2 regions of the Paenibacillus sp. FSL H3-0310 genome follow, and region 1 is predicted to be linked to the other one. Evidence: riboswitches for the same ligand, from Rfam matches in the RefSeq annotation. Region 1 holds a riboswitch; the other holds the start of a gene.
The links. A riboswitch is a leader RNA that binds a small molecule or an ion and turns the genes downstream of it on or off. The one in region 1 is predicted to bind S-adenosylmethionine.

Region 1 (12,299 bases):
GAATCTCAAGACAAGATTAGAGAATTCTTTGATATATGGAAAGAGGACAGAATAAAAAGAATGGAACAAAGAGGGGGATTGTAATGGACGATACGCTTACAGAGGTAGAGTTAAAGCAGATCTCGCAACTTGTTTATTTAGATATACTCAACATTAAGGATTTGGAAAAAACTTATGCATTATATAAAAAAATCACTCTCGGCGAAGTTCTCAACTTCTACGCTTCTCCCGCAGGTCAGCAACAATTAAAAGAACGCTTTCCTGACGATCTTAACGGAGTCAAAGAATACAAGCAGTGGAATGATCTCATAGAGCAGATGAATATATCTGATTATCAGAATTGGGAAATCTCCAATATCGTCTCTCATAATAAAAAAGAGGAATCAGGTTTTGTTGCATTTACAGTAGATACCAAGAACGGGGCAAAGGTAGCGGCGTTCCGGGGTAGTGAACCAATGGATAACCCGCTTTACCATAATGACTGGAAAAACAACGGAACAACTGCATATGCCCTTGAATCTTTACAACAGGCGGAAGCTAAAGAATATATGAATAATTTCAAAATAGATGCGGGTTATGAATTGTTTCTGACTGGGCACTCGCTAGGAGGTAATCTAGCCCTATATTCCTCTTTTATATTACCTGAGAATTTACGGAACCAACTAACTTCCGCATCAACGTTTAATGCACCGGGATTTAATGGAACCTTGCTTGATAAACACAGGGCCACTATAGACGAATTGAATGAGAATGACAGAATTAAAGAGTTCAGAAATAAAAATGACATCGTTCCGGCCCTATTTCAAAATCCATCGGCAGGTATTTACATTGATACTGAATCTGAAAGGAATACCGTCCTGCCACATCATTCCTTATTCTCACTGAAGATCGACGGGAACAATGAGTCCTTTCAACGTTCAGAGTCACAGACTCGGGCTTTGGTTCCTAACCTAGTGCATAATATTACAGTTGGTCTGGAAATTGTGCCGGGCCCCCTAAAGGAAGCATTGGTCGAAGGGGTTTTCAAAGTATTGGATGGGGAAGTAGATCTGCGGCCATTAGCGTTTGCGGGAGTAGCCGTAGTTGGACTTTTAATGGTGACAGTTGGGCCCGTTGCAGTTGTTACTGCGGCGCTTACTGCAGCGTTAGCTGCGCTCGTTGTCACTATAAAAGCTCTGGTTGCGCTTTATATGATTGGTTTTGTAATTGACAGTGTGATTCCCTGGATTGAGCAAAGGGTGGAGGATATCAAGGAGAGAGTAGTTTCCTTTTATAATCAAAGTGTTGAATTTGTAACGAATATGGTGACAGAAGCTGTCCGAGTGACTAATTTGATCGGTGATAAAATTGCGGAGTTTTCACAAAAGGTAAAGCACGCAGTTTCTGATTTTATGACGAAAATGAAAGAGGGCTTCAATCGTTTTGTAGAGAATGCCATTCAATATGTTGAAGCTCAGAAGGAATATTGGATTAGTGTAAAAGACAAAGCGATGAAGAAAATGGGGGATATATTCCAAAGTGTAAAATCTAAAATTAAGAAAACAAAGGAAGAATTTATCGCTGGCGCACGCACGATTAAAGATTCAGCGATCAGCAATGTTAAATCGACCGTAACGAAAACCATTACGAAGATTGCAGTTGCATCTGCTAGTGTCATTCAAGGAGCTAAGATCTTGGCGAATATGGATAAACTGGAGAGTCTGCAGAAAAGTCTGGTGCGTAAGGAAGAGAGCATTGCTGAAGTCGTCGAGAGGATATTATCTATAGCTTCTGGAGTAAGTTCTAACGTGGGCAGGGCTTACAGTGAATCTTATGTTCAAGCTCAATTAAGAGAAGTTCAACGTTTAAGCAATGAAGTCCGGACGCAGAAAAATCGTGTAACAACAGCGATAAACGGAAAAACTGCAGGTTTAAGATACACTGTTACAAAATATCGAGAGATTGAATCTAAAATTGTTGCTGCTGCCCGTGCAAGTACTACCACAATACACCTGAACTAATTATATCAGGAAATAGAAAGATAAATTTGAGAGGAGCAATTATATGAAAAAAATAATTAGTTCGCTGCTTTTATTACTAATGGTATCCCTGATGACTTCTGCATTTTCAGGTTTTGCAGCAAGTCTTCCATTGAGAGTAGTAGTAAATGGAGAAAAAGTTATTTTTCCAGACGCCCAGCCTTTTATCGATGCGCAGCAAAGGGTACAGCTACCCGTGCGTTTTATAAGTGAAGCGCTTGGAGCTAAGGTGTTATGGGACAGTAAGGCTAAAAAGGCAACAATCTCGCTTGAAGGCAAAACAATGGGTGTCTATATCGGGAAAAAGAGTTATGAGCTCAATGGAAAAACAAAACAAATGGACACGGCTGCATTGTTCAAACAGTCAAGAACTTTTGTCCCACTTCGATTTGTATATGAAGGACTCGGTGTAAACGTGAAATGGGATGATGCTGTGAAGACGGTCTACATCACTACTCCTTCAGGTGAAATAGCTACCTCTGATAAGCCTGCTACGGGAGAATCAACGAATGGAGCCAAGACGGTAACGATTCATGGGTTTGAAATCCCGTATACCCATCTGGGGGCCAATCTAGAGTCGACTTATATTACCGATTCACAGCTGACAGTATACAACAATGATGATCGGAAAGCAGGTCAGTATCTTTTTCAAATTACAATTACATTTACTAATATAGGCTCTGACCCTGCACTGGAGGCGAAGGAAGCGGAGAATATTCTTAGACAAAACATTGAGGGCGATGTCGTAGATTCGATTATGAAGTATGTTAGAACAAAAACAAAAAGAATGGATGAGCTAGATTATAAAGTCTTCCAAAGCAAAGATTATAAAATTGATGTAGACTCTCCTGGTATGGGGGATATAGGAATCGCAGTATGGCCGAAGTAGGAGAGGTGAAGGTATGAAAAAATCGATATGGCTTAGTATAGTGACAATATTCTTATTCCAATCTATAGCTTCTTCAGTTTTCTCTGAAGAGTCAGTGAATGATACTTCTAACAATCTTCCAAAAACAGCGACAGCTGTTATCGAGAAGATCAATAAAGATATGGCGGAGCTCTATAAAAAATCTAATTATTACACAATGGAGACTAATAAAGGAAAGTTAAGAGAGGATTTGTTACAAAACCAGATAAAATCTAACAATAGTAATTTTGAGATTGTCTATGGTGGAAATCATGAATGGCTTGAGCATAGCAATATGTTTGCTTTTTCCGGGTATTCGATTGATGGGGACTCGGTCTCAACTGAGGGAGCTCCATGGTATGCTGGATGGAGCGGGATTCAAATTCAGAATTTTAATATGATTAAGGAACCTTGGAAGGACTCTGGCGTAAAATCAAGCTACAAAATTAGAAAAAATGATTTTGATGCATTTGTAGGTAGGGATATTGAGTATCTAGTGAATTCCGGCGGGACTTTTGAGCAGGCTATTCTTACTGGACTAAACCTGAGCTATGCCGGTAAGAAATATGAACGGTTCATCTATAACAATCAAGACAAGGAGTATAAAGACAGGGTTGTATACACTCAGAATACTACACCGTCTAAGGGAGGGCGATGGATAGATTATGTTCACGTCCTGCAACCGCCTACCTATCTGTCTTGGGGATCAGGGAGGATTTACATCCAAGGTTCTAACGGAAATATTACTTACTTAGGCATTCCTATCGCACCGTTTATTTTGCAGGTAAATGATTTATCCCCTCATTTCGAAACTTTGCCAACCGGCGCGGTAGCTGGACAAGAGGTAACCGTTGGAATCAGACTCAGATCCAGCTTCGCCACCCAGAAAACAACAGATTACGCTTGGAAGATCACGAGTAACGGAAAGGAAATCCCTGTAAGATACCATGGTCATGCGTCAACGTTAGCAGGTGAAATTATGCTTGCGGCTAATACGGCTGACAATATTCTTTTCGCGACATTTACAATGCCTGATGAGGACGTATACATCCAGTTTAATCTGAACAGGCTGAAGTCACCTAATGAAGTCTTTTACGGAAATAATGAGATTTACGGATGGATTAAGAAGGTCAACTCGATGCCAACAACTAAAGGCTCCTTCGATCTGGATTATAATGTGTTATCGAAAAAAGTGAAATTCGGGTTAGCCGATGGCGCTGCTATAAAGGCTGTTCTACAACCGCAATATTCTGATTTTACTTGGAGTGGGAATGCTACAGGCGCTTTGGAAGTAATCAATAATACGGATACTATCTATCGTTATTTCCGTGTGGAGAATAATCCGCTGGTTAACGATGCCGCCAGTACTATAGTTAGACAACCTGACATCATAGCTAGTCTACAGCGCCCTGATTTTGGTGATGATCCTGTTAACGGTAAGTGGTACATTAATCCGGCTCCGTATACACCTAATCAAAAGTCAGGTAATATCAGTTTCCAGGGTACTGTGAGCAGAAATTTCACTCGTAATTATCAGGTGTGCAGCACAACAAAGAACGGGGAAGGTAAAGATGTTGAATCTTGTCAAACATATACGGAGAGCGGCAGCACTTCAGCTCCGTTTACACCAGGTGAGGATGTCAAAACCATTCGGACTTATATTTATAATGGGGCCAAACAAATAGCACCTAAGCTGTACAAGAATTCAATAGACAAGAATAAAGCGGATTCTTTGATTCGAAAGCTCTTCTGGACAAGTGAGCCTTACAATTATAATGTAATCCGCTGGATGGCTCATGAAGATGAGAATAAGAACTTACAGGATTGGACGAAAGTAAAGGGGCAATTCGAGCGAATCTTCACACAACAGGCAAGCGGAGACATCGGCTGGAAGGTAGAGAATAGCATGGCTCAAGCTTATAAGAAAGCCAGAGCTACCGCTAAAAAGATGCTTAACGACAAATCTAATTATGATACCGCCGTGTTTGCGACGGATAAGCAACTTCAAGGGTATGATTATCCGATTAAATCCGGATATTATTTTAATCCTGTTGGAACGTATACCTTTACACTGGAGACAGTTACGTTTAAAGATACGGATAAAGACACGAAGGACCATAAGGATCTTGTTGAGGAACTTACGAATTCTTTCCGATATGAAACTGATCTTATGTATATCAATAATGATAAAGTTGCGGTCAATCTGCGGAATGAACCACTGAGCAAAAACGGGAATAACTTTGCAAGAAAGCCAGCAGCTTTATCCGTAGAGGATAACACCGGAGTGAATGATGCAAAGTTGCTGACGGTGGAGAACAGCTTTACTAAAGATGTGGAAGAGATCCCATATTCACAAGAAAGAGAAAGTGATAAAGGCACCCATGAATTCTGGAAGAATATATTAGAGGGTTACTCACAGTCTAGTACACTGGGAAGCTTCAACAATTTCAAATACCGTGAATATGTGGGCTTGAATCAGAATATGTACAAGATCACGGAAAAGTCTACGGTGACGATTACGATTAATAAGGACCATATTCCTGTCTATACTACAGCTGAAATGCCAGATGGGAAGTACTATGTTAAGGCTTGGCTGGCAGATGTGGAGCTCTCCAAGAGTACCAACGCGTACAAATCACTGGGCAAGCTTGTCGGCATTAAGCCGCTGGATCAAATTGAGGTTACGGTAAAAGGCTCTATGTTTGATGACTTAAATAATTAAACATCAATAGTCTCCCTTCATGCAAAAAAGCATGAAGGGAGTTTTATTATTGTGATAGCGCTTCATCCAACGTATAATAAGGGCTGTTGATTGTTTTATTTTATATTAATTTTTATTTTCAAACTGGATGGCGGATTATTGCTTAATGGAGAAGGGAGATAGTTGCTATGAAGTTATTGGGAGCGATTGAAGCAGGCGGAACGAAGTTTGTATGCGGAATTGGTTATGAGGACGGTACCATTCTGGACCGAGTTAGCTTTCCGACAACAACACCGGAAGAAACGATGGGACTCGTAATCGACTATTTTAATGGGAAGAATGTAGAAGCTTTTGGTATTGGATCGTTTGGACCGATTGATCCCGTGCTGGACAGCCCTACTTATGGTTACATAACAACGACACCAAAACCTCACTGGGGACAATATAATTTGGTAGGTACAATGGCTGAGCAATTTAACGTGCCGATCGGTTTTGATACGGATGTGAATGGTGCAGCGCTTGCGGAAAGTAAATGGGGAGCGGCTAAAGGTCTGGACAGCTGCCTTTATATTACGGTTGGGACAGGCATTGGAGCGGGAGCAGTAGTTGGAGGTCAGATGGTGCATGGATTGTCTCATCCTGAGATGGGACATATTCTAGTTCGCAGACATCCAGAGGACACGTTTGAGGGCTACTGCCCTTATCATGGCGATTGCCTTGAAGGGTTAGCCGCAGGTCCGGGGATTGGCAAACGCTGGGGACAACCAGCAGGCGAGCTGCCTGTTGACCATCCAGCTTGGGATATGGAAGCTCATTATCTTGCACATGCACTTATGAATTACGTGTTGATTCTGTCTCCCGAAAAAATCGTAATGGGCGGTGGTGTCATGAAGCAAAGCCACTTGTTCCCGCTAATTCGTACCAAGCTGCAGGAGCTGCTGAAGGGTTATGTTCAGCATCCAGCGCTAAATACCGACATCGATAATTATGTTGTGCCACCGCAGCTTGGAGATAACGCAGGACTTGCAGGTGCGATTGGACTGGCAACTTTAGCTTTGGCAAGAAACTAGTATAAAAAGATATTGACTGTTAGGAAATATATGGTATTGTAGGATCTAACAGTATAGCATTTAATGAGGGAGCACCTCTTTCACGTTTATCGTGAGAGTGGTGCTTTTTTGCGTTTTCCGAGTCTGACAGTGTGGCATTCACATCAGCGAATAAGTAGCTCAGACCGGTAGGTATAGTGCTTGCTGAAGACTAGAAAGGCAGGGATGAATATGCAAATTGTATTTATGAATCGCTTATCCAGAATATCTGGGGTGGATCAAGAGGTGTTCGCTCAGCTATGGATTGGAGAGGAAGAAGGAGTGTGGAGTCTGGGCTGGCGTGATTTTTCAGGCGGTGAGGAAACACAGGAGCATTTGTGGTACGCGGGTGGTTCATGGAATGAAATGCTTTGTGTTTACAGGCATGAGCTGGCGGTGAAGATGGGGGATGGCTATCGGCCGTTGATTGATGGCGTATTTCATGAAGAAGACGGCCTTACCGGGCGTAATCAGGAGCAGCTAAGGCTGCAATATTACAGTGAATATAATGGGAACGAAGCTATTTATGAGGAGTTATGTGCTTGGCGCCGCAGCCGAGCTTCTAGTGAACGGAAAGCCCCTTACATTCTTGCCAGCAATCGTTTGTTACGTTTGATAAGCACTTTCTTGCCGCATACACCAGAGGAGCTGCTGCAGATCCCTGGTGTAGGGGAAGGAAAGGTAGCCCAATATGGCACGGATTGGTTGGCTATAACCTCTACGGCTGCAAGGGAACACTCCTTTCCTTTGAATTGGGTACACCAAGAAATTGAGGAGGATTCTTTTGTATCCTGGCTCTATAAACAGAAAGAGGTCAAATATAAGAAACAGCTAGAAAGACTGCGATTACGGCGAATTCTGCTGCAAGGGATCGAGAATGGGTTAGGGTTAGAACAGCTTAAGGTGAACAGTGGAGTGAACCGTCGCGAACTGATTGAAGCGGTAGAGGGGCTGGAAAGAGAAGGTTATTGCGTGGAGAAACTGATCGAGGTAGAACTGAAAAATGTGCCGCAGAATGAGCAGGAGGCGATATGGAATGCCTATGCAGAGGTAGGAGATCTTTTTCTAAAGCCAGTGCTGCATAAGGTGTATGGGGAGGATTTTTCAGCAGCAGAAGGGCTGGATAGCTATTATGAACGTCTGCGGCTGATCCGCATTCATTTCCGGCGGGAGCAAGCTGCTAAAGTGGGCATGGCGACCAGTTTCTAGTAGCTTTTTATCATATCAAAAAGACGAAGGCTTCCTTACACCAAAGGGTTAAAGGGCCTTCGTCTTGCCTATTCGTCCGTTTATTTTCATAGCCATTCTTTCTTGCGGAATACATACAGCATCCCACAGCCTAACGTCAACATTAGACCTATAACGGCAAAATAACCGTATTTCGTATGCAATTCCGGCATATGATCAAAGTTCATCCCATAGATTCCGGTAATTACGGTCAAAGGCATGAATATCGTTGTAATCGCGGTAAATACTCTCATAATTTCATTGGCGCGGTTGGCGATACTGGATTGGTAGGCCTCACGTAAGTTGCCCATGAGATCGCGGTACGTCTCAAAGGTTTCGGATATTTTAACTGCATTTTCATAAATGTCGCTAAAGTATTTCTGCAGCTGATCATCAATCAGACGGAGGTCTTTTTTATTCAGGGTATTGATAACCTCTTTCTGTGGTCCCAGCATCTTCTTTAACCATAAGATCTCACTTCGCAGACCGATAATCTCACTCAGATGAGATTTCTTGGTATGCATTAGGATATCCTCTTCAAGCTTCTCAATCCGGGCTTCAATTCGGTCACCTACGGAGAAATAATTATCTACGACAAGGTCGATAAGCAGGTAAAGGAATTGGTCGGGTTCGCTAACCTCTTGTTCCCATAACATGGGCTTCAGGACGCGTAGCTCGTGAATCTTTTGTTTCGTTACAGTAATAATATAATGTCTTCCCAAGAATATATTGAGCGCCCGCAGGAAGATTTCCTCATCATCAAAGCGGATGCTGTTTACAACAATAAAGTAATGACTTTCGTATATTTCGATCTTTGGACGTTGATCCTCTTCACTAAGGCAATCCTCAACAGCGAGATCATGCAGGTTGAACAGGGGCTGAAGCAGCTCCAAATCCTCCACATCTGCATCAATCCAATAGAACCCTTCTGTTGGGGGTGTCAATGTTTCATCAATTTCATCAATAGGTGTAAAAACCCCTGCATTCACCAGCCGGATTTTCATCTGATTCCACTCCTTCTATCCCCGGGTCTTCACCAGGGACTGCTAATTAAGCACAGAGAAAAAATCAGCTTGGCCGGCGTTACAATCAATACAAGAGGCCGAATGACGATTCGAGGGCATGAAGAAGAACTGCTCCCGCCGCCGGCAAGCTGATGATTATCCTGTGTGGTTGCTCATTCTGTACACTTAATTGCGAGCTCGGGTCGCCTTCCATTCTTCTTCTCACCTCTTCTTTTCGTTCAGGTATGAAATACTTGTCTAGTATAACAACGGAGTATGCCTCTTTCAAGCAAATTTATTGTTACTTTGAGGCTACTTCAGCATTGTATGGACTTGACGAAAAGGAGGTTCATGATTTAAAGTAAATTTTAAAGAAATTTAATTGAATACAGCTAAATCTTATCAAGAGCAGGTGGAGGGACTAGCCCTATGAAACCCGGCAACCGGCGTGTGAACGCACGGTGCTAATTCTTGCGGAACTTTGCTGACGACTAAACCTCGTCCAAAAGTTTCTGGCAGATGAGAGAGGCGCATATGACTGTAGATATGACCTTTCTCGTTTTCCGAGAAAGGTCTTTTTATTGTTCAGAAAGCCGCGATGTGACAACATAACCTAAATACAGTTAAGGAGTGGAAAGACAATGCCAATTAAAATTCCCGACAGTTTACCAGCAAAAGAAATACTATCCGGTGAAAATATTTTTGTGATGGATGATAGTTTGGCTTTCCATCAGGATATCCGTCCACTAAGGATTGCTATTCTGAATCTCATGCCGACTAAAGAAACGACGGAGACTCAATTGCTGCGTTTAATAGGAAATTCACCGCTACAAGTTGACGTTACCTTGCTGCATCCACGCTCACATACTTCTAAGAATACTTCTGCTGAGCATTTGAGAAGCTTTTACAAAACTTTTGACGAGATCAGCCACCGCCGTTTGGATGGTCTTATTGTTACAGGAGCACCCGTAGAGCAAATGGAGTTTGAGGAAGTATCCTATTGGGAAGAGCTAAAAGAGATTTTTGAATGGAGCAAGGATAACGTGACCTCGACCATGCATATCTGTTGGGCGGCACAGGCAGGGTTGTATCATCATTTTGGTGTTCGTAAAGTGGCTTTGCCTGAAAAATGTTTTGGAGTATTCTCCCATACGATTAACCAAAATAACATTAAATTGCTGCGCGGCTTTGACGAGGTATTCCATGTACCGCATTCCCGTCATACCGATGTCTCCCGCGAAGATATTGAGAGCAATCCAGATCTGCAGATTCTGGCGGAATCCGAAGAAGCTGGTATGTATCTAGTAGCTACGACCGACGGCAAACAAATATTTGTGACCGGACATTCCGAATACGATCCATTATCCTTGAAATGGGAATATGATCGTGATTTGGAGAGGGGCATGGAGATGGCCTTGCCGAAACACTATTTCCCTAAAGATGATCCAGAACAAACACCTCCTGCAGTGTGGCGTGCACATGCCAACTTATTATTCTCTAATTGGCTCAATTACTATGTATATCAAGAGACACCTTACGATATCGACCCGATTGTTTATTAAGATCAGCGCTACATTACAATTTAGGAGGCATTTATCATGGACGACAAACTTAGGATTGAAAGCAGACTGGCACAAATAGGTTCACAAGAAGATCCGGCTACCGGAGCCATTAATTTCCCTATCTATAATGCTACGGCATTCCGTCACCCGAAGCTTGGGCAGAGCACAGGTTTCGATTATAGCCGTACCAAAAGTCCAACCCGTTCCGTACTAGAGAATGCGGCTGCGGAATTGGAGTCTGGTGATGCAGGTTTTGCCTGTAGTTCTGGGATGGCAGCTATTCAAACCATATTTACCCTGTTTGGGCAAGGCGATCACTTGATCGTTTCGCTGGATCTTTACGGCGGGACCTATCGTTTGTTGGAACGAATTATGTCCAAGTTTGGAATCACTGCTTCCTATGTAGATACGAATGATTTGGATGCGCTTGAGGCTTCACGTCTTCCAAATACGAAGGCGATATTTATTGAAACGCCAACGAATCCTTTGATGATGGTTACGGATATTGCAGCCGTTGCTACTTGGGCCCGTCATCATGGGCTGCTCACAATTGTAGACAATACACTGCTGACTCCATTTTTCCAGCGTCCTCTGGAATTAGGTGCGGACATTGTAGTCCATAGTGCTACCAAATATTTGGGCGGACACAATGATGTACTTGCGGGTCTTATTGTATCTAAAGGAGCTGAATTATCCGCTGAAATAGCGATTCTACATAACTCTATTGGCGCTGTGCTTGGGCCAACAGACAGTTATCAGCTGATGAGAGGCATGAAGACACTGGCCCTGCGTATGGAACGGCACGAGAGCAATGCGCTAGCAATTGCCCGCTATCTACAAGAGCATCCGGCGATTGCGGAAGTGTTCCATCCAGGCCTGCCGGATCATCCGGGATATGAAATCCAGAATCGCCAGTCCTCGGGCAATACCGGAATTTTTTCTTTCAAATTAAAAGATGCCAGATACGTAGAACCTCTGCTTCGTCATATCCGGCTTATTGCCTTCGCGGAGAGCCTCGGCGGGGTTGAATCGCTAATGACCTATCCTGCAGTACAGACGCATGCGGATATTCCTGTGGAAATTCGGAATGCGGTGGGTGTAGATGATCGATTGCTGCGCTTCTCGGTCGGTATTGAACATGCGGAGGATCTAATTGCTGATCTTGGTCAAGCTTTAGAGGCTGCGCGAGCGGAAATCGAAACGAAGTAAAAGTAACGGCAACCCAGATCGGCACCGAATGCTGGGAAATATCGAGGATCTATCTCACCGTTGATTTAGAGCTGGTGTTGGACGCAGGATGAAATAGAGCTGTCTCATAAGCCGGGAATTGGCTGCTGGGATAGCTCTTCTTTTTGGACTTTTTGCTATTGGACACAGCTGACCTTAGACACAGCATTATTACACATTTGGAATGTTAACGGACTCCACAGCAGCTATTGCGCTAAAAACCAGCCTTCATGAGTCTCTTGTCAAGGAATAGCGTCGCTGGAGTCCAGAACTATGCTCCAAAGGCTAAATACTAACTAATAACGTCATCTGTGTCCGGCAGCCTCAAGGAATTTTGATTCACCGGGTGCAGGCAGCAATGTAAGGACTCTTTCTGCTGGATGGTATCTTGCTAAGAAAGTAAAAAGTTTTTCAAGCTGTTCAGATTGTGATACGATGAGGAAATGAACTGTTCATTTATTAAAATATAAGGTATAAGTTACATACTATACTTTATCCTTATGTTACTACGAGAAACGGTTGTTATCTCTAAAGGACGACAACGTTATTTTTCTTGTGATTTTGT
Region 2 (12,299 bases), on a different contig from region 1:
CAGGTTTGCAGTTTACTGAGGGAGCTTTGCTGACAGAAGAAGAGATCAAACGGGATACGAAGTTTGTTCCGCTGGCAGCCATGCGAGGGATTATTTTTGCTGCCGGGGGTGAGCAGATAGCCTATTCTACACCTGTTGAGTCGCTCTATCTTACCCTAAATAAGGAATATACAGCTAAAACCACCGATAAAGTAACGGGTGAAACCTCACTAACGGAAAAAGCGAAAAATAAGTCTAATGACCTTGCAGCAAGATTAGTAGCGGAGTTTGAGAAATATGGAAGTGCAGATGCCCCTAAGTTAACGCAGCAGGACGTGCTGGATTTACTTGATCTGGACTTTAAAAAGTATCTGGGTTATGTACCGCGTCGTATAAAAGCAGGGCTAACTTCAGAAGAAATAGCTTATTTCATGGAACATAAGGATGAATATCCAGGTATTACCATTGTGGAAGAAAGTGTACGCCACTACGATAAAGATACGGTAGCTGTGCAGACGGTGGGTTTTGGTAAACCTTTTAAATCAACCGAAGACATAGCGATGTACAAAAATATTCGTAGTGCAATGAAAGACAATTCTTCACCGGGACTTATGTATAAAACGGAAGAATATGTAGGATTTGATGGTCTGGAAATGCAGTATCAACGCGAACTGCGCGGAGAAAATGGTTATCAGGTCATTTCGGTCACTCCTCAAAATATGGCGGAGAAGGTAGAACAGACCGTTCCCCCTGTAAAAGGCAATAACATTTGGATGACCATTAATAAGAATGTTCAGATGAAGACTGAACAGGCCATATTGGATCAGATTAAATGGCTGCATACCAATGCTGTTCAAGGCGAAACTCATCCTGATGCTTTAACAGGTTATGCAGTAGCAATGGAAGTAGAGACTGGGAATATTGTCGCTATGGCGAGTATGCCTGATTACGATTCGAATGTATGGACAAAGGACTCGCTGCCTACATCTGTCTGGAATAAAATTATGAATAATCATCTGAATGGTACAATTACCTCGAATTCTTCCGGGAGATCGGGTCATGATTTTAGCTCACTTGTATTCTTGGGATCGACCATTAAACCGTTAAGTGTATTAATTGGTTTAAATGAAGGATTTTTTAACACCTCGAGCACCTATCCCGATGTGGGGATTACCTATTTCGGTAAGGATGATAAATCATCGGTTAGAAATTCATCAGGTCACGTCTATGGAAAATTGTATCCGGCTGATGCTATCAAGCAATCCTCTAACGTATTTATGGTAGATATGGTCGGAAAGCAACTATACAAGAAATACCTGGGGGATAAAGGTGTAGAGGTCTGGGACGAATATATGAAAAAGTTCGGACTGGGTGTGTCAACACAAAGTGGTCTTCCCGGTGAATCACCAGGTCAGATTAACTATACAGATTTCAAGGCTGCAGGGAGCTCACAGGCCGCGCTCATCTACGCATCTTTTGGCCAGCAAGGCAGTTATACTACATTACAGCTTGCCCAGTATGCTACTACACTTGCAAATGAAGGTGTGCGAATTAAACCGCAGCTTGTAAGTAAGATTACTGATGCGCAAGGTAAGGTGGTTAAGGAATTTAAAAAAGAAGTGCTTAATAGCGTAACCTTTGATAAATCGTTCTGGAGAGAAATCAAACAGGGAATGAGCAGTAAAGTTAGTGCTTTTGACGATTTTCCTTATGATTTTGCCCGTAAGACAGGAACCTCTGAAAAAACGGATAGAAAAAATATAAACCGTGATAACGGGGTCTTTATTGCCTTTGCTCCACGTGAGAATCCAAAGCTGGCTGTAGCGGTTGTGATTCCGGAAGGCGGCTTTGGCTCCAATAGTGCAGCTCCGGTTGCCCGTAAGATTTTTGATGCTTATGATTGGGAATATGGGCTGGATGGGGTTCCGAAGAAGAATATTCCACCTGTGGCAGATCCCGTTCAAGAACAATAAGCTTAAATTAGAGAAAAAGGAGAGAAAAACTGTGAGTTTTTTCCGTAAGCAGGCCTCACCTCCTGACGAGACCAGCAGCAAAAGTTCCATTGGCCTGCGACTCAACGTGTTTTTCTTTAGCACGTTCGTTATATTTTGCGTAATCATCATCCGACTAGCTGTTCTGCAGTTTGTGGAAGGTCCAACTTTAACTGAGGTAGAGACGAGTAGAGATACTAAAAATGTACCGTTAGCTTCCATGAGAGGGGTTATATACGCTGCAGGTGGTGAGAAGCTAGCTTATTCCACACCTGTTCAATCGCTGTATATCACACTCAATAAAGAGTATACGGCTAAGGAAACAGATAAAGTCACCGGTAAAACAACGCTGACCCCAGAGGCTAAGGCCAAGTCTGATGCATTGGCAGCCAAGCTGGTAGCTGATTTCAATAAATATGGGGATCCAAATGCAGAGAAGATGACGGAGAAAGATGTAATTGATGTGTTGGATTTATATTTTCGTAAATCACTTGGCTTTATGGCACGGCGAATTAAGGCTGATCTGACTACTGAAGAAGTTGCTTATTTCATGGAACATAAAGGAGAATATCCGGGGCTTGAGATTGTCGAGGAGAGCATTCGTCATTACGATAAAGATACGGTTGCTGTACAGACGATTGGTTATATCAAACCCTTCAAATCCGCGAACAGTCTTAATATTTATAAAAACATTCTAAGTGCTATGAAAAACAATCCGGAGCCAGGGCTAACGTATAAGGATGATGAATTTGTTGGATTCGATGGGCTGGAGCTGAAATATCAGCGTGAGCTTCGCGGGCAAAACGGCTATCAGGAAATTTCCGTCAATCCACAGAATATGGCGGAGAAAATTGAGCGTGTCGTTCCGCCTGTCAAAGGAAATGACATCTGGACAACGATTAATAAGAACGTTCAGATGAAGACAGAACAGGCGATAACAGATCAGCTCAAATGGTTGCACTCTAATACCGTACAAGGCAGAACGCATCCGAATGCTTTAACGGGATATGCAGTAGCGATGGAAGTAGATACTGGCAATATTGTTGCTATGGCGAGTATGCCTGACTATGATACGAATGTTTGGACAACGGGTTCTTTATCTGCAGATGTCTGGAACAGTATTATGGATAACTATCAGAACGGCACGATAACTCCTATTTCTTCAGGAACCTCAGGGAATGGACTAAGATCTGTATTGCTTCTAGGTTCAACGATTAAACCTTTGAGTGTACTCGTGGGCCTGAATGAAGGGTTGTTTTCAACTTCATCGTATTATCAGGATAAAGGTTTTGCGACTTTTGGTAAGTCTGGGCATGAAACGAAGGTAAGAAACTCTTCTAACCACGTATATGGTTCTTTGGATCCTGCTAGAGCCATTGAGAAATCCTCGAATGCATTTATGGTCGATATGGTCGGTAAAAGATTGTATGACAAATATAAAAGCAAGGGGATAGACATCTGGGATGTCTATATGAAAGAGTTCGGCCTTGGTGTATCTACGGGAATTGACCTGCCAAATGAATTCTTGGGTCAAAGAAACTATACCAATATAGAAGCTGCTGGTAGTGCGCAGTCCGCACTGGTCTATGCCTCTTTCGGACAACAAGGAAGTTATACAGTAATGCAGCTTGCGCAGTATGTTACAACACTTGCTAATGAAGGACAGCGGATTAAACCTCAATTGGTTAGCAAGATTACTGATGCAGATGGAAATATAGTCAAAGAGTTTAAACGTGAGGTGCTCGATGAAGTAACAAACTTCGATAAGTCCTACTGGAATGAAATTAAGCAGGGGATGCGAAGTGAAGTTAGTGCTTTTTCTGATTTCCCTTATGACTTTGCCCGTAAGACGGGAACCTCTCAGCAAGTAGCTAAGGGTGAAATTCGCGATAATGGGGTATTTATTGCATATGCTCCACGTAATAATCCTAAGTTGGCTGTGGCGGTTGTAATCCCTGAAGGTGGTTTTGGTTCACAAAGTGCGGCACCAGTCGCACGTAAAATATTTGATGCCTATGATTGGGAATATGGCCTTGATGGAGTTCCAAAGAAAAGTCTCCAGTCTGGCAATAATACTAATGATAATGCGAAGGAGGGAGAGACTACAGGTACCGAGTAACTCTGACCCTATGGCTAAGATTTAAAAAATAAACAGCTTCTCAATAGAGAGCATACAAGAATGGAGGGGTGGCAAATGATTGCCAAATACCGCCTGCTTGCATTGGATATGGATGGAACCCTACTGAATGATGAACAGATAATTACACCCACAACGGTGGAATGGATTCAAAAGGCGGTCAACGCAGGCGTTCATGTCTGTCTGTCGACAGGCCGGGCATTTGTAAGTGCCTTACCCTATGCAGAGCAGCTAGGTTTAGAGACACCGATGATCACTGTGAACGGCAGTGAGGTGTGGAGAGCGCCACATGAAGTATACCGGAGATCGCTAATGGATCCCAAGCTGGTACAAGAAATGTATGATCTTGCAAAAGCAGATGACATCTGGTTCTGGGCTTATTCTCTGGACGAAGTTCTTAAACAGGATAACTGGGATGGGGATGTAACGGGTAGAGAATGGCTTAAATTCGGTTATCACACTGAAGATGATGAGCTTCGTCATAAGCTGTTGCTTCGTCTTCAGGATATGGGTGGACTGGAGATTACGAACTCTTCTCCACACAATCTGGAGATTAATCCTCTAGGCGTGAATAAGGCAGCAGGAATAAAGGAAGTCTGCAAGCTGCTGGGAATAGAAATGTCGCAAGTTGTAGCTGTGGGCGACAGCCTTAACGATCTGGCGGCGATCCAGCAGGCTGGGCTTGGGGTTGCCATGGGCAACGCGCAAAAGACGGTTAAACAAGAGGCTGATGTTGTGGTGGCGACCAATAATCAAGACGGGATTGCCGAGGTCATCCAAAAGTATATCTTTACCGAAGCTGCAGCCTCTGTAGGCAGCAAATAATAAAAGCAGTACTGCGAAGTGAATCCATGGAGCATTATGCTAGTAGGAGGTTAAGGAATTGACGATCCTGGGTTGGATTCTTATTATTGTTTTGTTTGCTGTAGGATTGGCAGGGGCTGTGTATCCCATACTGCCGGGTGCGTTAGCGATCTATCTTGCCTTTTTTGTATACGGCTGGTTCTTTTCTTTTGAGCCCTTTGGGGTTTGGTTCTGGATTATTCAAACACTGATCGTTGTAGTTCTTTTTGTTGCTGATTATGTTGTAGGAGCGTGGGGTGTCAAAAAATTTGGCGGTTCACGTTCATCGATTATCGGGAGCACGATCGGGCTGATCTTGGGACCTTTTGTTATTCCAGCTTTTGGTCTTATCATTGGACCATTTCTAGGGGCTTTTATTGGAGAACTGATCGTGGGATCTTCCCCGTCTAAAGCTGCTAAGGTAAGTGTTGGCTCCATACTCGGCTTATTTAGCAGCACCTTGGTCAAAATCGTGTTGCAGGTAATTATGGTCGTCCTCTTTTTTATATGGGTCGCCCGGTTTTAATTTAACAGTGAAGAAGGGGAAAGAGTTTGTCCAAGAAAGAGTCTTTTGTTAAAGGCACGCTTATCCTTGCTGCTGCAGCTTTGGTGGCAAGGGTACTCGGGCTTGTCCAGCGGGTGCCGCTGGAGCATTTATTTAATGATGTTGGTAATGCTTCATTTACACAGGCAAACACAGTTTATTTAATGTTATTACCGCTGGCTACAGCAGGGATTCCAAGTACATTAAGTAAAATGGTATCTGAGCGTTATGCACTGAATAGACCAAATGAAGCTCAGCAGGTGTATCGGGCGGCATTAATCTTTGGTGTTGTAGTTGGCGTAATTATGAGCGCATTGTTATACATAGGTGCTCCTTATTATGCAGAATATGCAAAAGTTCCTGAAAGTACTTTGGCGATCCGGGCCATAGCTCCGGCACTCCTACTCTTCCCTTCTATTGCAATGATGCGTGGTTACTTTCAAGGGCGGAATAATATGATGGCTGGTGGCATCTCTCAAATTGTGGAGCAGATCGCGAGGGTATCTACAGCTGTTCTTCTGGCATTTGTATTGTTACAAAAAGGGTACGACAACACTTGGATGGCTGCTGGAGCATCATTCGGTAGTGTATTTGGTAGTGTTGGTGCTTTTGGTGTAATGCTCTATTACGCTATGAAATTACGGCGTAGTGAGGGGCAAACTGCGTTATACGAAACGAATGAAGCGAAGCTTCCTCTATTTGGAATTTATAAGGATATATTTAAATTATCCATTCCTATCGTTCTATCTTCAGTTACGGTTCCAGTAGTGAACTTTATTGATACATCTTTAATTGTACCGTTACTGAGTGGACAAGTTGGTGTAGCTGATGCCACACGTGCTTTGGGTATTTTCGGGAGTCGGGCACAGAGTGTCGCCGGGATTCCGCCGGTTCTTTCTATAGCACTGAGCACTTCACTAATACCAATTATTTCAGCTGCATATGCCCGTCGGGATGAAAAACATCTAAAAGGGCAAGTGACGTTAGCGCTTCGTATCTCTATTTTAACAGGAGCACCGATTGTTCTATCACTCGTAGTTGCTGCATATTCAGTTAATGGCCTCTTATTCAGTAGTTTAGATGGCAGTGGTATCGTAGCCATGCTTACTTTAGGAACGATCTTTCAGATTACGATGATGACAACGAACTCTATTTTGTTAGGTATGGGCAAATCGCGAATTTCCATGTATTATGTGTTAGCGGGTATTATTGTAAAATTAGTGGCAAGCTTATTACTTAGTAAGGTATTTGGCATCTACGGAATTATCGGTGCAACAGCACTTTGTTTCGTGGTCATTACTTTGCTTAACTTACGGATGCTGAAATCGATTGTGCCATTTGAAATTATGGGCAAACGTTGGGGCGGTTTCGCGATTGCGGTACTTGTGTCCGGCGGGATTGGTTATGGCTTGAATGAAGCTGGGATTCTGTTAACGGATCTGATGCCTGCACGTTTGGCGTTTCTGATCACTTGTCTTGTTGTAGGGGCAGCCGTTGTTGTTATTTATCTAGTACTGCTTATTGTGCTGGGTGTGCTGACTAAACAGGAAATCTCCAGTTATCCGCGGGCGTTGCAAAAATTATTGAATCCGCTGATGAAGTTACAGCCTGCACGTGTTCGTATGAGAGAATAGGTTTGACTTCTACACTGCATTTTGCTTCACTTAAAGAGTAGAAAATAGACAGATATTGAAGAAGGGACTGAGTAAATCATGGACAAAATTAGTTCTCCTGCTGAATTTCAGGTAGCCATTCAATCACCTCGATTAACAGTGGCCATCTTCAAGGCTGACTGGTGCTCGGATTGTAAATTTATCGATCCTTTTATCCCAGAGGTAGAGCAGGCTTATGCAGACCGCCTTACACTGGTTGAGGTAGATGTTGATGCCGTGGGCGATGTTAGCCAAGAACAAAATATTATGGGTATTCCAAGCTTCGTCGCATATTCGGATGGACGGGAATTGGTTAGATTCGTTAATAAATTGCGCAAATCCCGTGAAGAGATTGAGAATTTCCTTGATAAAGCGGTCCAAGTGCATCAAAGCCTTCAAAAGTAATTCCTAAGGAACCACCGCTTTCGCCTGTTTGTGCAAAAGCGGTGGTTTTTTGAAATATAAGTCTGGCTGCTTCTCCATTACTAAAAACTGCGGGTGATATTTTTGACGACAAATCAGTTGAAATGGCTTAGTTATCTTACTTGCCTTATCATGTTCCTCGCTGTACTCGGAGGAGCGGTAGTGACGAAGACTGGATCGGGCTTGGAATGCGGAAATGAATGGCCGCTCTGTCATGGAAAATTAATTCCGGCTTATACTATAGGCTCGATGATTGAATACACCCATCGCTTGTTTAGCGGTTTGGCAGGGTTATTCTCACTTGCCTCGATGTTTGCTTTTTGGCGTTATGCCCGTACTCGGCGCGATTTGCTGGGATATGCATTTATGACCTTAGTATTCGTCATCGTTCAAGGTGGTATGGGAGCGCTTGCAGTAATTAAATCCCAATCCGCTGCTGTAATGGCGTTGCATATGGGTTTTTCTTTGATCGCCTTTTCGAGCGCTATGATGTTGGCTCTTGGAACCAAGAGATGGCATGAAGCACGTGAATATGATCATAAGCTGGAGGCTCAAAAGAAGCCCGTAAGTAAGGCTTTTCGCAATTTAACCTGTTTTACTGCCATCTATTCTTATATTGTCGTGTATATTGGAGCCTTTGTAAGTCATACGGATTCACAAGGCGGGTGTTCGGGTTGGCCGCTTTGTAATGGAGAATGGGTTCCGGAGCTTTCCGGAGGTGTAGGTGTTGTTTTTACGCATCGGATTGCGGCTTTAATCTTATTCATGCTTACTGCGCTGCTTGGGCATTTAGCATTTTGGAAACATAAGGATTATCCAGAGCTTAGAGCGCTGGGTGTAGCTGCAGTGCTGTTATGCTTGATGCAGGTATTTAGTGGGGCGGCTGTGGTTTACACTCTAGATAATGAAAGGCTGTACATATTTGCCACTTTGGCTCATATTTTACTGATTGCCAGTTTGTTTGGTGTCTTATGTTATATGAGTGTAAGAGTCTGGCAGCTAAATCGCGCGAGTAGTGTCGTGTCTGGAAAAAATGTAACGAGCCCAATGATTCCACCGCCTTGGTAGAACATTCCCTCCGTGGATAGAGGTGCTTCACCCGCGGAATAATAAAGTGGAAATCGGTATATCGTGGAGCTGATTGGCCGATGCTTACGTCGCGAGTTTTGTACGAAGCAGTCCATGGAAGCAGACGCTGAACAAAACTTTAGGAGGACTGGGATATGCTGCGGGTATTACTTGGAGAGCCGCCTCGAAAGAACAGCGGTGTGTTGGCTGATGCGATGGAGAATATGGCCACTTTTGCAGCATTGCTGCGCAAGGAAATGAGTGCCCATGAGGATAATGACCATGAATACCGCAAGCTGGAGATTTGGACACGTGGGCTGATTTCCTCTCTGGATGAACTGGAGCAAAGTTGGTTCGCGGCCGCTTTTTACCGGAAATTAGTGATTGCGGGTTATATGGATGATATGACACCGGTGGAACAGGGCGATTATGCACGTTATGTTTATTTTTATAAAGATGGCTTTATCCGGGTTTTCTCTCTTCTGGACAAGCTTGGGACGGTACTGAATCATTTTTATGATCTCAAAACATCCAAATTAAAAACGCACTTTTCTTATTTTACAGTGCTGCGTCAGCTTCAATTATTGAATGTGCATCCTGCATTAGCGGATCAACTGGAAGAGATTAAGAACTCCTACCGCGATCCATTGGAGAATTTACGCAAGCGCAGAAATGCTGAAATTCATTATATGAATTCCGAAATGCAGGATGATTTGTGGCAGCGGCACCAAGGTCTGCATGACAAAATTCAGCTCGAGGATCTGGATAGCCATCTTGAGGATTTAAAACAATCGCTCGAAATGAACTGTAAGACATTAATCGCGGCATTCAGCTACAGCAATGAACAGCTGCTTAAGGAAATAAGCAAGGCAAAGAGCATAAAATCGTAATCGTTCAATATATTTCCTTTTGACAAAAATAGATAAACTCACTATACTTATGCTTGCATTAAAGTATGTACGATTTCAGAAAAAATATAATTTCATAACTTTATCTTATCGAGAGCGGCGGAGGGATAGGCCCGATGAAGCCCGGCAACCGATTTGTATCCAGCGCGGGAAGCGTTGTACAAATGTCATGGTGCTAATTCCTACAATGGCGCAGGTTGCGGTCGTTGGCAGATGAGAAGGCATTGTCTTAATAAACCCACAGAGCCTCTTGCGATCTGCATCGATCGTTGGAGGTTTTTTTGTATAGAATAAGTGAAGTATAAAGGGGGGGCGACGAGAGTTGATTAATCTAAAAGGGATAACAAAGGTTTATGGAAAAGGGAGTAATGCGGCAACAGCACTTTCTGGATTGAATCTGTCCATCGAGAAAGGTGAAATATTCGGAGTCATCGGCCACTCTGGAGCCGGGAAAAGTACATTGATCCGTTGCATTAATCTGTTGGAACGTCCGACAGAAGGAGAGGTCTGGGTAGACGGTGTTGAGCTAACCAGTCTTAACCAAGGTCAGCTGCAGGAACAGCGGCGCAAGATTGGGATGATTTTTCAACATTTCAATTTGCTGTCTTCGGCGACCGTATACGATAATATTGCCTTTCCACTGCGCCTTGCAGGTACATCTAGAACAGCTATTGATACAAAAGTCAAAGACCTGCTCGCTCTAGTTGGGCTTGAAGAACATAAAGATAAGTTTCCTTCTCAGTTATCTGGAGGACAAAAGCAGCGGGTCGGCATCGCCCGGGCACTAGCCAGTGACCCTGATGTGCTGCTGTGTGACGAGGCCACTTCTGCGCTTGATCCCCAGACAACGGATTCCATTCTTAAGCTGCTGCTCGATATTAATAAAAGATTCCATTTGACCATTGTGCTGATCACACATGAAATGCATGTAATCCAGAGCATCTGCGACCGTGTCGCGGTCATTCATGGTGGTGGGATTGTTGAGCAAGGCAAAGTTACAGAGGTATTTCTCAAGCCGCAGCATGAGGTTACACGCGATTTCATTCGCAGTGAGACACAGAATGAAGGACCTCTTCGAGTGGCGCTTGATGCTGCTGCCGGGGATAACTCTAAAGCTGTCAAAATTACTTTTTTCGGAGAAAAAACTTACGGCTCGGCACTATCCGATGTCGTGCGTGATACGGGTGTAAGCTTTGCAATCTTACATGGTACCATCTCAACGATTAAAGATGTGCCTTATGGACAGATGATTGTGCGGTTCGAAGGGCCAGCTGAGGCGATTGCTGTAACGATCTCCAGACTAATTGCTCAAGGCCTTGATGTGGAGGTGATTTCGTAATGAATTTTGCAGATCTAAATTGGCAAGAAATGATGGATGCTACGGTTGCTACTATAAAAATGATATTTTTTTCCGGATTGTTCACAATTATTCTTGGTTTACCACTCGGAATTCTATTGTATTTATGGGGAAAATCGAATAGTATAGTAATCAGAGTAACTTACTCGGTCTTATCATTACTTGTAAATATCCTACGTTCCGTACCCTTTATCATTTTGATGGTGGCTCTAATTCCTTTCAGCAAAGCTGTTGTTGGAACCTCCATTGGTGTACTCGGTACGATTCCACCTCTGGTGATTGGTGCAGCTCCATTTTTTGCCCGCTTGGTAGAGACGTCGTTAAGAGAGGTAGACCGCGGAGTCATCGAAGCCGCACAAGGTATGGGAGCATCGACGAACCAAATCGTTATGCGTGTTCTTTTGCCAGAAGCTCGTCCAGGTCTGCTCGCTGGAGTTACGATCACACTGGTTACACTGGTCTCCTATACAGCAATGGCTGGTATGGTTGGGGGCGGCGGATTAGGTGACTTGGCGATTCGTTACGGCTACCACCGCTATGAGACGGAGATTATGATTGTTTCTATAGTATTTATTGTCGTACTGGTGCAATTGCTACAAATGGCCGGTGACCGACTCGTAAAACATTACACACGGAAATAAGGTACATCCATATATATCCTTATTCAATACAAAATATAGATTAGAGGGGGATTTACAATGAAAAAAGTACTACTTACATTTTTTAGCCTGACACTGGTTGCGGTGCTTGCGGCTTGCGGTAACAACAATGCATCTAATAATGCTGGGAGCTCGGCTGCTACAACAGCACCAAACGCAGAAGCAACAAGTGAACCTACTAAAGATCCAGTGAAATTGGTTATTGGTGCCTCACCTGTTCCTCATGCTGAAATTTTGAAGGCTATTGCTCCATTGCTTGAAAAAGATGGAATTACACTTGAAATCAAAGAATTCACTGACTATATTCAACCTAACGTGCAGCTTGATGAGAAGGAGTTAGATGCTAACTTTTTCCAACACCAACCGTATCTGGATGACCAAAACAAAAATAATAAAACCGACCTGGTCTCTGTTACATCCGTTCACGTTGAACCTTTTGGAGCTTATTCCAAAAAAATCAAATCGATCGATGAGTTGGCTGATGGTGCAAAAGTTGCCATTCCGAACGATGCTACTAACGGTGGCCGTGCACTAATCCTACTTGCAAAAAATGGTCTGATTACCTTGAAAGATGATACAAACATTGCTGCAACAAAAGCAGATATCACTGAAAACAAGAAAAATCTCGACATCATTGAGTTGGAAGCTGCTATGCTCCCACGTCAACTGGATGAGGTAGACCTTGCTTTGATCAACACGAACTTTGCACTAGACGCTGGTCTTGTGCCAACTAAAGAT

Region 2: another riboswitch for S-adenosylmethionine. It lies ahead of MHH63_RS02270 (methionine ABC transporter ATP-binding protein); the one in region 1 lies ahead of metA (homoserine O-acetyltransferase MetA).

The regions. Positions count from the first base shown of each region.
Region 1 covers NZ_JBBODC010000003.1:548,891-561,189, forward strand. Annotated here, with positions in the region: gene MHH63_RS28355 (hypothetical protein) at 1-84, shown strand, start outside; gene MHH63_RS28360 (Mbeg1-like protein) at 84-2,000, shown strand; gene MHH63_RS28365 (copper amine oxidase N-terminal domain-containing protein) at 2,044-2,907, shown strand; gene MHH63_RS28370 (hypothetical protein) at 2,921-5,647, shown strand; gene MHH63_RS28375 (ROK family protein) at 5,815-6,696, shown strand; gene MHH63_RS28380 (HRDC domain-containing protein) at 6,907-7,923, shown strand; gene corA (magnesium/cobalt transporter CorA) at 8,010-8,945, opposite strand; SAM riboswitch class I at 9,342-9,471, shown strand; gene metA (homoserine O-acetyltransferase MetA) at 9,587-10,507, shown strand; gene MHH63_RS28395 (PLP-dependent transferase) at 10,544-11,716, shown strand.
Region 2 covers NZ_JBBODC010000001.1:464,983-477,281, forward strand. Annotated here, with positions in the region: gene MHH63_RS02230 (peptidoglycan D,D-transpeptidase FtsI family protein) at 1-1,952, shown strand, start outside; gene MHH63_RS02235 (peptidoglycan D,D-transpeptidase FtsI family protein) at 1,984-4,089, shown strand; gene MHH63_RS02240 (Cof-type HAD-IIB family hydrolase) at 4,165-4,932, shown strand; gene MHH63_RS02245 (DUF456 domain-containing protein) at 4,991-5,476, shown strand; gene MHH63_RS02250 (putative polysaccharide biosynthesis protein) at 5,503-7,128, shown strand; gene MHH63_RS02255 (thioredoxin family protein) at 7,207-7,551, shown strand; gene MHH63_RS02260 (COX15/CtaA family protein) at 7,669-8,637, shown strand; gene MHH63_RS02265 (Cthe_2314 family HEPN domain-containing protein) at 8,793-9,527, shown strand; SAM riboswitch class I at 9,630-9,765, shown strand; gene MHH63_RS02270 (methionine ABC transporter ATP-binding protein) at 9,868-10,884, shown strand; gene MHH63_RS02275 (methionine ABC transporter permease) at 10,914-11,543, shown strand; gene MHH63_RS02280 (MetQ/NlpA family ABC transporter substrate-binding protein) at 11,601-12,299, shown strand, end outside.